DNA from 2 places in the Terrisporobacter glycolicus ATCC 14880 genome. Region 1 is predicted to be linked to the other one. Evidence: riboswitches for the same ligand, from Rfam matches in the RefSeq annotation. Region 1 holds a riboswitch; the other holds the start of a gene.
The links. Region 1 has a riboswitch for cobalamin ahead of TEGL_RS03310 (energy-coupling factor ABC transporter permease). Riboswitches for the same ligand answer to the same signal wherever they lie in the genome.

Region 1 (5,792 bases):
TTTAAAAGTACAATTTTTGAATAATTTCCAAATGACCTTTTTTCATATTTATAAGTATAATCATCTATTTTAGTTTTGCCCCTATCCTTAGTATTTTTATAAATACTGTTTATACAGTTTTGTAATTTTGCAGCAGTCATGTCGTAATTGAGATGAACAAAGTAATTTGTTATACTTCCACTATTATCAAGTTCTACAATGATATTTCCATTATTAGGTTTTTGTTTTGGAGCATTATTCATAAGTGAATCAATAGTCATATTTGTTTCCCTGTTAATGCTATGGTTGGTCATAAAATAGAGAAATCCAAAAATACTTATAAAAACTACAGTTAGCAAAGTCATATTTATTAAAATAAATCTTGTTTTTAGTTTTTTAAACATTATTGCTCCTCCAGTTTATATCCAGCTCTTCTTATGGTTGTGATTTTAACAGAAGAGTTAATAAAAGTTAGTTTTTTTCTAATAAAGGAGATATAAACCTCTATGTTATTGTATTCAACATCAGAATCAAATCCCCAAAGTTTAGTGATTAAATCATCTTTACTTACAATATTTTTAGGTCGTTGCATAAAATAGTTTAGTATTTCAAACTCTTTTTGAGTGAGAGTTACTTTAGCATCTTTACAACTTAAATCGTAATTGGATATATTTAAATTAATATCACCATAACTTAATAAATTATCATTTATTACTTCACCTTTTCTTCGTGAAATTGCTCTAATTCTTGCTAATAATTCCTTTGGATCAAAAGGTTTTGCTAAGTAATCATCCGCGCCTAAATCAAGACCAGTGACTTTGTCATCAACGGAGTCTTTGGCCGTTAATAAAAGTATAGGTGTTGAAATATTTTCTTTTCTAAGTTTATTTAAAATTTCCAATCCATTTAGTTTAGGAAGCATTATATCCAAAATTATTACATCATAAATGCATGTTAGAGCGTATTCCAATCCGTTTTCTCCATCATAAACTGCATCAACACTATATTTATTGTTAATTAATATTTGACTTAAGGCTTCAGAAAGTTGTTTTTCATCTTCTACTAATAAAAGTTTCAATATATTTTCCTCCAAGAAGCTTCAACTTGAGCAAGGTCTTTATTCAAAGTTTAAAGGTGCCTACACATCTCTAAGATAAAGCGAATTTTATTATATTATACAACAAAACCCCTTAAAAAATTTTAAGGGGAAACAAATTAATTATCACCATAGCTTGTACTAGAAAGGGTAAGGGTAATATTTAAGTTACCATTTCTACATCTCAATTCATCTAAAAATGACTTTTGATTTACATCAGGCTTAAGGTTAATTAAATAGCTTAATTCAAATAAAGAGCCAAAGTCTCTTGTTCTAACGCGTTCTATATTATAAGAAGCAGTATAATTATCTAATATTTCTTCAAAGACACCTTCATAATTTAAATCTTCAGGTATAGTAATTTTTAATTGCATAGTTTTATTTTTAGGCTCTGTAAACTTAGTTATATGTAAGCCTATCATTACCGCAGATAATATTAATGTAAATAAAACAGCATAAGTAATATATCCCATACCACAAGTAAGGCCAATGGCTAAAGTAAAGAATATATATGCAATATCTTTTGGGTCTCCAGGTGCACTTCTAAAACGAATTATGGAAAATGCTCCTGCTAAAGAAAAAGCTCTAGCTACATTGTTGCCAACAAGTAAAATAATTATAGATATTATTACAGGCAGCATAATTAAAGTTGTACTAAATCCTGAGTTATAATTTGATTTTTTGTTTGTTTTCATATAGACCACGCTAATTAAAATTCCTAAAACTATAGACGTGGTTATTACTATAAGAGAATTGGTCAGAGTAAAGGATTCTCCAGTTGTTGATGCGATTATTGTTTCTAACATATCTCAGCTCCTATTTCATTATTTTCTTTATTACTTAAGCAATATTTCATAAATTCATTACCATATTTTGAAAAATGAGTTGGATAAATTTCCAATTCAGATAAAATTCTTGTAAACCATAAAGGTATGGCACCTAATATTTTTACTTCCATAAGGTATTTTCCTTCTCCAACTACATCTTCACCAAAACTACCTTCTTCCAAGTGAAGGTGATTTCTTCTAGTTAAAACCCTTGAATCAAAAGTAACTCTAAATTCAGGATTATCCTTGCAAAAGAAAGCATTTCTATCATAAGAAATAAACACAGTAGGATAAACTTTTGTATTATTAAGATAGTACTCTATTTCACTAAGAACCTGATTATCCATGTAATCTTCAACTAGGGGTGTTTTATTATTATAAAGAAATTCATAAGCATCACCTAAGGAAAGAGAAAGTCTTCTTTTACTAACGATACCGTTGATTTTCTTCTTTAGCTCCAAGAATACTTTATCATTAGTATTAGTTGGAACCTTATAACTTCTTAGTCTAAGTTTTTCTTTATAATATGGTTTTGATATGGAATGTCTTATGACATCACTATTTTTTGTATCATAATAGATGTTATAGATACTATAAGTATTGTTGTTTTGGCAAAATTTATCATGGTTCATATAATCCAGAAGTTTTGGAAGTATCTCATTATATTGGCCCTCTGATATTAAAAATTTTTTCTCATAGCGTTTAAATGATTTTATTGCCATATTTATCACCTCTTTAGCAATGTATTTTATAATATGAGTATAATAATTTAACCTTAAAAGAATCTTAAAGATAAATTTTTAACATATTTTTATTAAAATAAATTTTTCTTATGGAATATAAACATAATTTGGTATAGAATTAAATTGTAAGAATAATAAAAAATATTTTAGGTTCTTTAACGATTAATAGGGAAAGAGGTGAAACCCCTCTACAACCCCCGTTACTGTAATGTGGACGAAACTCAGCAAACCACTGTAGTATGAACTATGGGAAGGTGAGGAGTAGAATGAAGCTAAGTCAGGATACCTGCCTAAAATATCAAAAGAAATTTCTTCGGGGTGAAGGAAGTATCTTATTAGAAAACATTTTATGTTGGAAATTAAAAGATACGAACCTGGCCTTTTGGTTAGGTTTTTTTAATTATCAACAAATAAGGAAACATAATATTTAGTTACAACAAGAAAACCTAGTTAAATGAATCAAAATAATAAGATATACACCCTAAAAATAATTAAAAGGGAGATGTATGTAGTATGAAAAAAAGTAATGTAAAATGGTCATTAATAGCAGCATTTATGCTAATGATCACACCAGTAGTCTCAAATGCAATGCACATCATGGAAGGTTTTTTACCAGTAAAATGGGCAATAATTTGGTGGGTAATATTTATTCCATTTTTCGTAGTAGGACTTAAAAATATTGCTAAAATAGTTAAAGAACAACCTAAAAAGAAATTATTATTAGCTCTTTGTGGAGCCTTCGTCTTTGTATTATCAGCATTAAAAATTCCATCAGTTACAGGAAGTTGCTCACATCCAACAGGTGTAGGACTTGCGGCAATATTATTTGGACCTAGTGCAACAGTTGTTTTAGGTACAATAGTATTATTATTCCAAGCATTGTTATTAGCTCATGGTGGAATTACAACTTTAGGAGCAAATGCTTTTTCAATGGCAATTGTAGGGCCATTAGTTTCTTTTGGAATATGGAAGCTATGTAAGGACAAAATGGATAAAAAAGTTGCAGTATTTTTAGCAGCAGCCTTAGGTGATTTGTTAACATATACAGTAACATCATTCCAATTAGGTCTTGCTTTCCCGGATCCAGCAGGTGGATTTATGGCTTCGGCAGTAAAATTCCTAGGAGTATTCTTTGTTACTCAAGTACCTATAGCAATAGCAGAAGGATTACTTACAGTTATAATTTATAACTTTATAACTGAAAATGAGGAGAGAGAGGTGTTAGCATAATGCAAAGTTCAACAACAAAAAAGTCTAGTAATATGAAGTTAACTGTGATTTTGTTTCTATTAGTTTTAGCTATAATTATTGTTCCATTAATAACTCAAAAAGGTGCGGAGTTTGGAGGAGCAGATGGAGAGGCAGAAGGTGTAATAACTGAGATAAATCCAGAGTATGAGCCATGGTTTAGTAGTTTAGTAGAACCTGCAAGTGGGGAAATTGAAAGTTTACTATTTGCATCGCAAGCAGCACTTGGAGCAGGAATAATAGGATATTATATAGGAACTACTAGAACTAAGAAAAAAATGAGAGAAGAAAGTTTAAATGATAATAGATGATTATGCTTATAAAAATAAGCTATCTAAAGTAAATCCAAATATGAAATTTGCCATAGGCATGCTACTACTAATTTTATCTTTAATTAATCCTTACAATTATATATCCTTATTGGTTATAGGTATAATGAGTTTTGTTATAGTTGGAATTGCAAAAATTGAATTTAAAGATTATATTCATTTTATTAAAATTCCCTTGGTATTTTTAATTTTAAGTATAATTATGATACTTTTAAATTTTTCTAAAGATAAAGAATCATTATTATACAGTATAAATATAGGAAGTTTATATATAGGTGTTTCAAATGAATCAATAGTATCATCAACACGTTTATTTTTTAGAGCATTATCATGTTTGACTTGTATTTATTTTATAATGCTTACAACACCTTTTAATCAATTAATATTTGTATTTAAAAAACTACATTTACCAGATATAGTTTTAGAAATTTCCATGTTAATGTATAGATTTATATTTATATTTATGGAAGAAGTTTCAGATATAAGAAAATCTCAAGAACTTAGATTTGGATATATAAATTTGAAAAATGGATATAACTCTTTTGGGTTATTAGTAAATATGTTATTCAAAAGGATGATGATAAGATATGATGAGATGAGTATAGTTTTAGATATGAAGCTTTATGATGGCACATTTTATATTGTAGAGGAAGATTAATAATGTTTAAAATAAATAATTTAACATATCAATATGACAAAAAAAGAAAAGCCTTAAATAATATAACTATGGATTTTAATAATGGTGATATTATTGGAATAATAGGTTCAAATGGATCTGGAAAGTCCACATTATTTAATAATTTAATGGGGATTTTAAAAGCTACACAAGGAGAAATATTATATAAAAACAGTCAGCTTAAATATGATAAGAAAAGTTTATACAATTTAAGAAAAGAAGTGGGTATAGTGTTTCAAGATCCAGAAAAACAAATTTTTTATTCAATGGTATATGATGACTTGGCCTTTGCTCTTAGAAATATTGGTATGGATGAAAAAACCATAAAAGCTAGAATTAGCAAAGCTCTAGAAGCTGTTAATGGTGAAGAGTTTATAGATAGACCAGTACATAGTTTAAGCTTTGGCCAGAAAAAAAGAGTGGCGATTGCATCAGTAATAGCTATGGAAAATAACCTTGTTTTATTAGATGAACCAACAGCAGGTTTAGATCCAGAAAGCACAAGAGCGATTGTAAACATAATTAAAACAATGTACGAAAAAGGAAAGAAAATAGTAATTACTAGTCATGATATGAATTTGATTTATGATATATGTGATTATGTATATGTACTAAATCAAGGAAAAATAATTAATGAAGGTAATGTGGAAGAAGTATTTATTGATGAAGAAAAAATAGAAGAAGCAGGCTTAGAACTTCCGTGGCTTGTAAAACTTAATAAGAATATGAACTTGCCTTTGTTTAGAAAAGAGGAAGATTTATATAATTATTGGAGTGAAAATATGGGAGTTAATTTAAATAAAATAGCTAAATAAAAAATACGATATAAAAAAATAGATTAAATCCATATTTTGCTATAAATATGGATTTTTTTTATTTTTCATGATAGAATTT
Region 2 (5,792 bases), 1.2 Mb from region 1:
TTGTTATATAAAAACATGTTGTAATGTAAATATTTATACAAAAATAGATAAAAACCTCTATTTATTTTAATAATTTCAAAAATAGGGAATTTTCTTCTTTAAATAACTTTATATGATATACTTATTTTGGGAATAATTATAAGGAAATGCTGTAAATGGAGGTGTAAAATTATGTCGGTAGAAAAAGTTAGAGAATTTTTAAAAGAGTATAATAAAGATAATGATATTATGGAGCATGAGTTATCTTCAGCAACAGTTGAATTGGCAGCAGAGGCAGTGGGAGTTATTCCTGCTAGAATTGCAAAGACACTTTCCTTCAAAAATAAAGAAGGTGACAATGCCATATTAATTGTAACAGCTGGTGATGCTAAAATTGACAATAAGAAATTTAAAAGTGAATTTGGACATAAAGCTAAAATGTTGACACCAGAGGAAGTATTAGAATACATAGGCCATGGTATAGGCGGTGTATGTCCGTTTGCCATTAAAAATGATCAAGTAAAAGTATACTTAGATCTTTCCATGAAGAGGTTTGATACAATTTTCCCAGCAGCAGGAAGTAGCAATTCATCTATAGAATTAACTTGTGATGAGCTAGAAAGATTTTCTCATTCAGAGAAGTGGATAGATGTTTGCAAAGGATATGAAGAAATGGAAGAAGTGAAATAAATTTTATTAAATATTTAAAATCACACAAATTATGGTGTGATTTTTTTCTTTTACTTATATAAATATATGAAATTATGGTAAGATAAATAATATTAAATAAAAGTAGGTGAATACATGTTTAGAAAAGAAGATCAAAAATATAATGTTATTTCATACATAAATGAAGATGAAAATTTAACTTTAAAAGAAGTATTGTTGGATAAGCTAAACTTTTCAGTAAGATCATTATCAAAAATGAAAAGATATAAAACTGTAAAAGTAAATAATAAATATGTTAGGCCAGCAGATAAAATAAACAAAGGTGATTTAATTGAAGTCAAAATTGATGAAGATATGGCAGATTTTAAGCCACAAGATTTAAAGTTACCTATTTTATATGATGATTTTGATATAATAATGTTAAATAAACCACCATTTATGGTAGTTCATCCAACAAAGAGTCACTTCGAAAATACTATTGCCAATGGTGTGACACATTATGTTTTGGGAAAAAATGAAAATGTAAAAATAAGATTTGTAAATAGACTTGATATGAACACATCAGGCTTAGTTATTGTGGCGAAAAATCCTTATGCTCAATTTGTTTTATCCTCAGATATGAAAGAAGATAAAGTTGAGAAAATGTATATAGCTGTAGTAAAAGGTGTGGTTAAAGAAGATTTTGGTACTATAAATGAGCCAATATATAGACCTACTGATGATAGTATAAAGAGGATTGTTCATGAAGATGGACAGCCATCAGTAACACATTTTGAAGTATTACAAAGATTAAATGATGCTACAGTTTTAAAACTAAAACTAGAAACAGGAAGAACACATCAAATACGAGTTCACCTAAATCACATAGGTCATGGAATAATAGGTGATGAGTTATATGGGCATGTGGATGAAAAATTAATTAATAGACAAGCTTTACATGCTTTCAGTTTAAAGTTAAAGCAACCAAGAACTAGAGAAGATTTAGAGTTTAAGGCACCACTTCCAAAAGATATGGAAGAATTAATAGAAAAATTAAAATAAAAAATTCATGGAGGTTATTAGATATGGTTATACATAAGTATATTATTCATGTTCTTGATAGAAATAGTGAAAGCCCAATATTAAACGATTTTGAAGGAAAAAACAATATAGAGGTAGATAAGTTTTTCGAAAAAATAATTAATAGAGCAATAAAAGATGACGATTTAAGAAAGGCAGTATTTAAGGATTATAATGATAATATAATAAAAAATTGTTGTGAGCAAATAATCTACGATGATGACACTTTCGTCCATAATTCAAAAGAAATAGCTTCTTATTTATTTGATATAATGAAAAAATATGAAGATATAGACTCATGTGACTTGGCAATGTGTTTATATAGTGTGAAAGATGAAAAATATGTGGGAATAGTAAAATTAGATTATAAGAAACTATACACTCACTCTATAGAATTATTAGATGAAAAATTCAACATACAAATAATAAGTAATGAAATAGGGATTCCAGATACAGGAAGACAAAAACAATGTGCATTAGTTGGAATTAATGGAATAAATGATGAATTCCACTTAAGATTATTAGACAAAGATTCAGAAAAAGAAGAAGATCCAGAAAAAAAATCTAGATTTATAACTGAATTTTTAAATGCGGAGAAAGTTACAGATGATAAGTTTAATACAAAAACTTTTAAAACTACTGCAGACAACTGGATAACAAATGCCATGGGTAATAATATTAAAAAAGCAGAAGATGTTAGAAGTTTATTAAACTACACTTTAAAGGAAAAAGAAGAAGTAGATATAGAACAATTTGTGGAAAAATCAATAGATGATGACAATTTAAAAGAAAGTTTCAAAGAGTTAATGGTTGACAGGGGAATTGAAACTAATTTTAATATAGACAAAAAATGGGTTGAGAAAAAACTTAAAAAAAGAAGCATAAAAACAGACAATGGATTTGATATAAAAGGAAATCTTGTGGATTTTGAAGATCCTATGAAATATAGTGTTAGACAAAATGAAGATGGCACAGTTGATATAATAATAAAAAATGTAAGTTTCTATGAAGAAAAATAATTAAAATATTAATATTAGTTTTTAAACTTATAAAAACTAACTTTGAATATGCTACAATATATTCAGAAACAATTTTATATAAATTTAGGTTCTTAAAGATTAATAGGGAAAGAGGTGAAATTCCTCTACAGCCCCCGTTACTGTAATGTGGACGAAACTCAAAATACCACTGTGATTAAAACCATGGGAAGGTGAGGAGTAGGTTGATACTAAGTCAGGAAACCTGCCTAAATTAAAAAGTAAATTTCTTCGGGGTGAAGGAAGTATCTTAAAAGACATGTGATGATGTCAAAATATAGATATAGGAGCCTAGCCTTATGGTTAGGCTTTTTTTTAATTCTAAACTTATATGTATGGGGGAAAACTTATGAAGAAAAAATTATTACCATTGTTATTATGCTTAATAATGCTTTTTGCAGTAGCATGTAGTAACAATAAAGAGAAGACTGTGACAGACAGAGAAGGAAATGAAGTTAATATACCGACGAATATTGAAAAAATTGTATCTACAGCACCTTCCAATACAGAAATATTAGCAGGCTTAGGTGTGGGAGATAAAATTGTGTGCATGGACACATATTCAGAAGGTATAGAAGGTGTAAATAAAGATGCAAAGAAAATGGATTTTACTTCGCCAGATGCAGAGGCAATAATTGAATTAGATCCAGATATTGTTATAGCTTCAGGTTATAATAAAGCAGGGTCTTCAGATGATCCATTCAAATCCCTTAGTGATGTGGGAATACCTGTAGTTTACATACCTAGCAGTGATAGTATAGATGGAATTTACAAAGATATAGAGTTTATTTCTTCTATAGTTGATAAAAAAGATAAAGGTGAAGAAATAGTTTCTAATATGAAAGGTGAAATAGAAGAAATAGCTAAGGTTGGAAAAACTATAAAAGATAAAAAGAAAGTATATGTTGAAATAGGTCCAGCACCTAGTTTATATAGTATTGGAAACTCAACATTTTTAAATGAAATGATTGAACTTATAGGAGCAGAAAATATATTTAAAGATCAAAAATCATGGATATCGCCTAGTGAAGAGTCTGTAATAGATGCCAATCCAGATGTAATTTTAACTACAGTTAATTATGTGAAAAATCCAGAAAAAGAAATAAAATCTCGTGATGGATGGGAAAATATTAAGGCTATAAAAAATAATGAAGTTTATTATATAGATGCTGATTCATCTTCTCGCCCAACTCAAAATATAATAAAAGCTTTAAAGGAAATGGCTAAAGCCGTATACCCAGATGAATATAACAAATAGAAAAAAAATAGCCGTAAGTATAATTTCATTACTTGCAATTATTTGGTTAGGAACATCTATAGGAAGCTCAGATATAAGTATATTTGATACACTGTCCATAATAGGTAATAAAATGTTAAATTTACCTTTATCAGAAAATGTTACACCAAAACATATTTCTATAATATGGAACCTTAGATTACCAAGAGTATTATTAGCATTTTTAGTTGGAGGTTGTTTAGCAACTAGTGGAGCAGTAGTTCAATCTATACTAAAAAATGAATTGGCATCACCATATACCTTAGGTGTATCTTCAGGAGCTTCTTTGGGAGCTGGACTTATAATAGTTACAGGAATATCAATACCATTAATAGGTGGATTTACATTACCATTTATAGGATTTATTTTTGGATTAATTACTATGTTTTCTGTGATTGTATTTTCAACAAAAATAGATAAGACTATGTCAAATAATACAGTGGTTCTTGTAGGTATGGTTTTATCTTTATTTGTAAATGCATTATTAACTACTTTGACGGCGTTTTTTAGTAATGATTTAAAAAGTATAGCTCTTTGGCAAATGGGTAGTTTTGCAATGAGAGGATGGACTTACGTTGGATTAATATTGCCATTTTTCTTAGTTGGAATGTTAGGTGTATTTAAGTATACAAAAGAGATGGATATTCTTACATTTGGAGAAGAACAAGCCAAGGCCGTAGGTGTGGACACATATAAGGTGAAGAGAAAATTATTTGTTTACTGTGCAATATTAACAGGTGGGTCTGTAGCACTTAGTGGAACGATTGGATTTGTAGATTTAATTGCTCCTCATGTAGTAAGAAAGGCTTTTGGTTCAAATCATAAATATGTTATACCCATGTCATTTTTATTTGGAGGAGGTCTAATGGTAATAGCAGACTTAATATCCAGAACATTGTTTGCGCCAATAGAACTTCCGGTGGGAGCAGTTACAGCTTTAATAGGCGCACCATTTTTTGCCTATGTATATTTTAAAAAAGGAAGTTGATATTAAATGTTAGAAGTTAAAAATCTTTATTGTGGTTATGATGGAAAAGATATAATTAAGAATATCAGTTTTAATGTAAAAAATGGAGAAAACCTATGTATAGTTGGTCCTAATGGTTGTGGCAAAAGTACATTATTAAAATCTATAGCTAATATTATTGATTATAAAGGAAGTATAAAAATAGATAATAAAGAATCATTTATGCTTAGTAGAGTGGAATTAGCAAAAAAGGTTGGGCTTATGAGCCAAATATCTCAATTATACTTTCCCTATACTGTTTATGATACTGTATCCCTGGGAAGATACGCATATTCAAAGGGAGCTTTTTCAAAACTTTCTTATGAAGATAAACAAATAATTGTAGATAGTATGAATAAAGTAGGCGTATACGATCTTAAAGATAAGATGATTACAGAATTATCAGGAGGACAATTACAAAGAGTATTTTTAGCCAGAGTATTTGCACAAGATCCAGATATAATTTTACTAGATGAACCAACAAATCATCTTGATTTTAAAAATCAAATAGATCTTTTGGAAAACCTTAATGAATGGGTAAAAAATAACAATAAAATTGTAATAGGTGTTCTGCATGATTTAAATCTAGTACAATATTTTGCAGACAAAGTTCTTATGATTAAAGATGGGGAAGAAGTTTCTTACGGAACTCCAGAAAATGTTTTAAAAGATAAATTGCTAAATGATATTTATGGAATGGATATAAAGAATTTTATGGTGAATATTTTGCAAAAATGGGCTTAACTTAAAAAAATAAAACTATATA

Region 2: linked by a shared signal. The riboswitch ahead of TEGL_RS17145 (ABC transporter substrate-binding protein) and the one ahead of TEGL_RS03310 (energy-coupling factor ABC transporter permease) in region 1 are both predicted to bind cobalamin.

The regions. Positions count from the first base shown of each region.
Region 1 covers NZ_CP117523.1:640,208-645,999, forward strand. The annotation lists gene TEGL_RS03290 (sensor histidine kinase) at 1-383, opposite strand, end outside; gene TEGL_RS03295 (response regulator transcription factor) at 383-1,057, opposite strand; gene TEGL_RS03300 (DUF4956 domain-containing protein) at 1,195-1,881, opposite strand; gene TEGL_RS03305 (polyphosphate polymerase domain-containing protein) at 1,875-2,624, opposite strand; cobalamin riboswitch at 2,777-2,953, shown strand; gene TEGL_RS03310 (energy-coupling factor ABC transporter permease) at 3,159-3,875, shown strand; gene TEGL_RS03315 (energy-coupling factor ABC transporter substrate-binding protein) at 3,875-4,204, shown strand; gene cbiQ (cobalt ECF transporter T component CbiQ) at 4,191-4,880, shown strand; gene TEGL_RS03325 (energy-coupling factor ABC transporter ATP-binding protein) at 4,883-5,713, shown strand.
Region 2 covers NZ_CP117523.1:3,502,698-3,508,489, reverse strand. The annotation lists gene TEGL_RS17160 (YbaK/EbsC family protein) at 172-669, shown strand; gene TEGL_RS17155 (RluA family pseudouridine synthase) at 784-1,689, shown strand; gene TEGL_RS17150 (nucleoid-associated protein) at 1,713-2,726, shown strand; cobalamin riboswitch at 2,796-2,971, shown strand; gene TEGL_RS17145 (ABC transporter substrate-binding protein) at 3,094-4,002, shown strand; gene TEGL_RS17140 (FecCD family ABC transporter permease) at 3,986-5,008, shown strand; gene TEGL_RS17135 (ABC transporter ATP-binding protein) at 5,015-5,770, shown strand.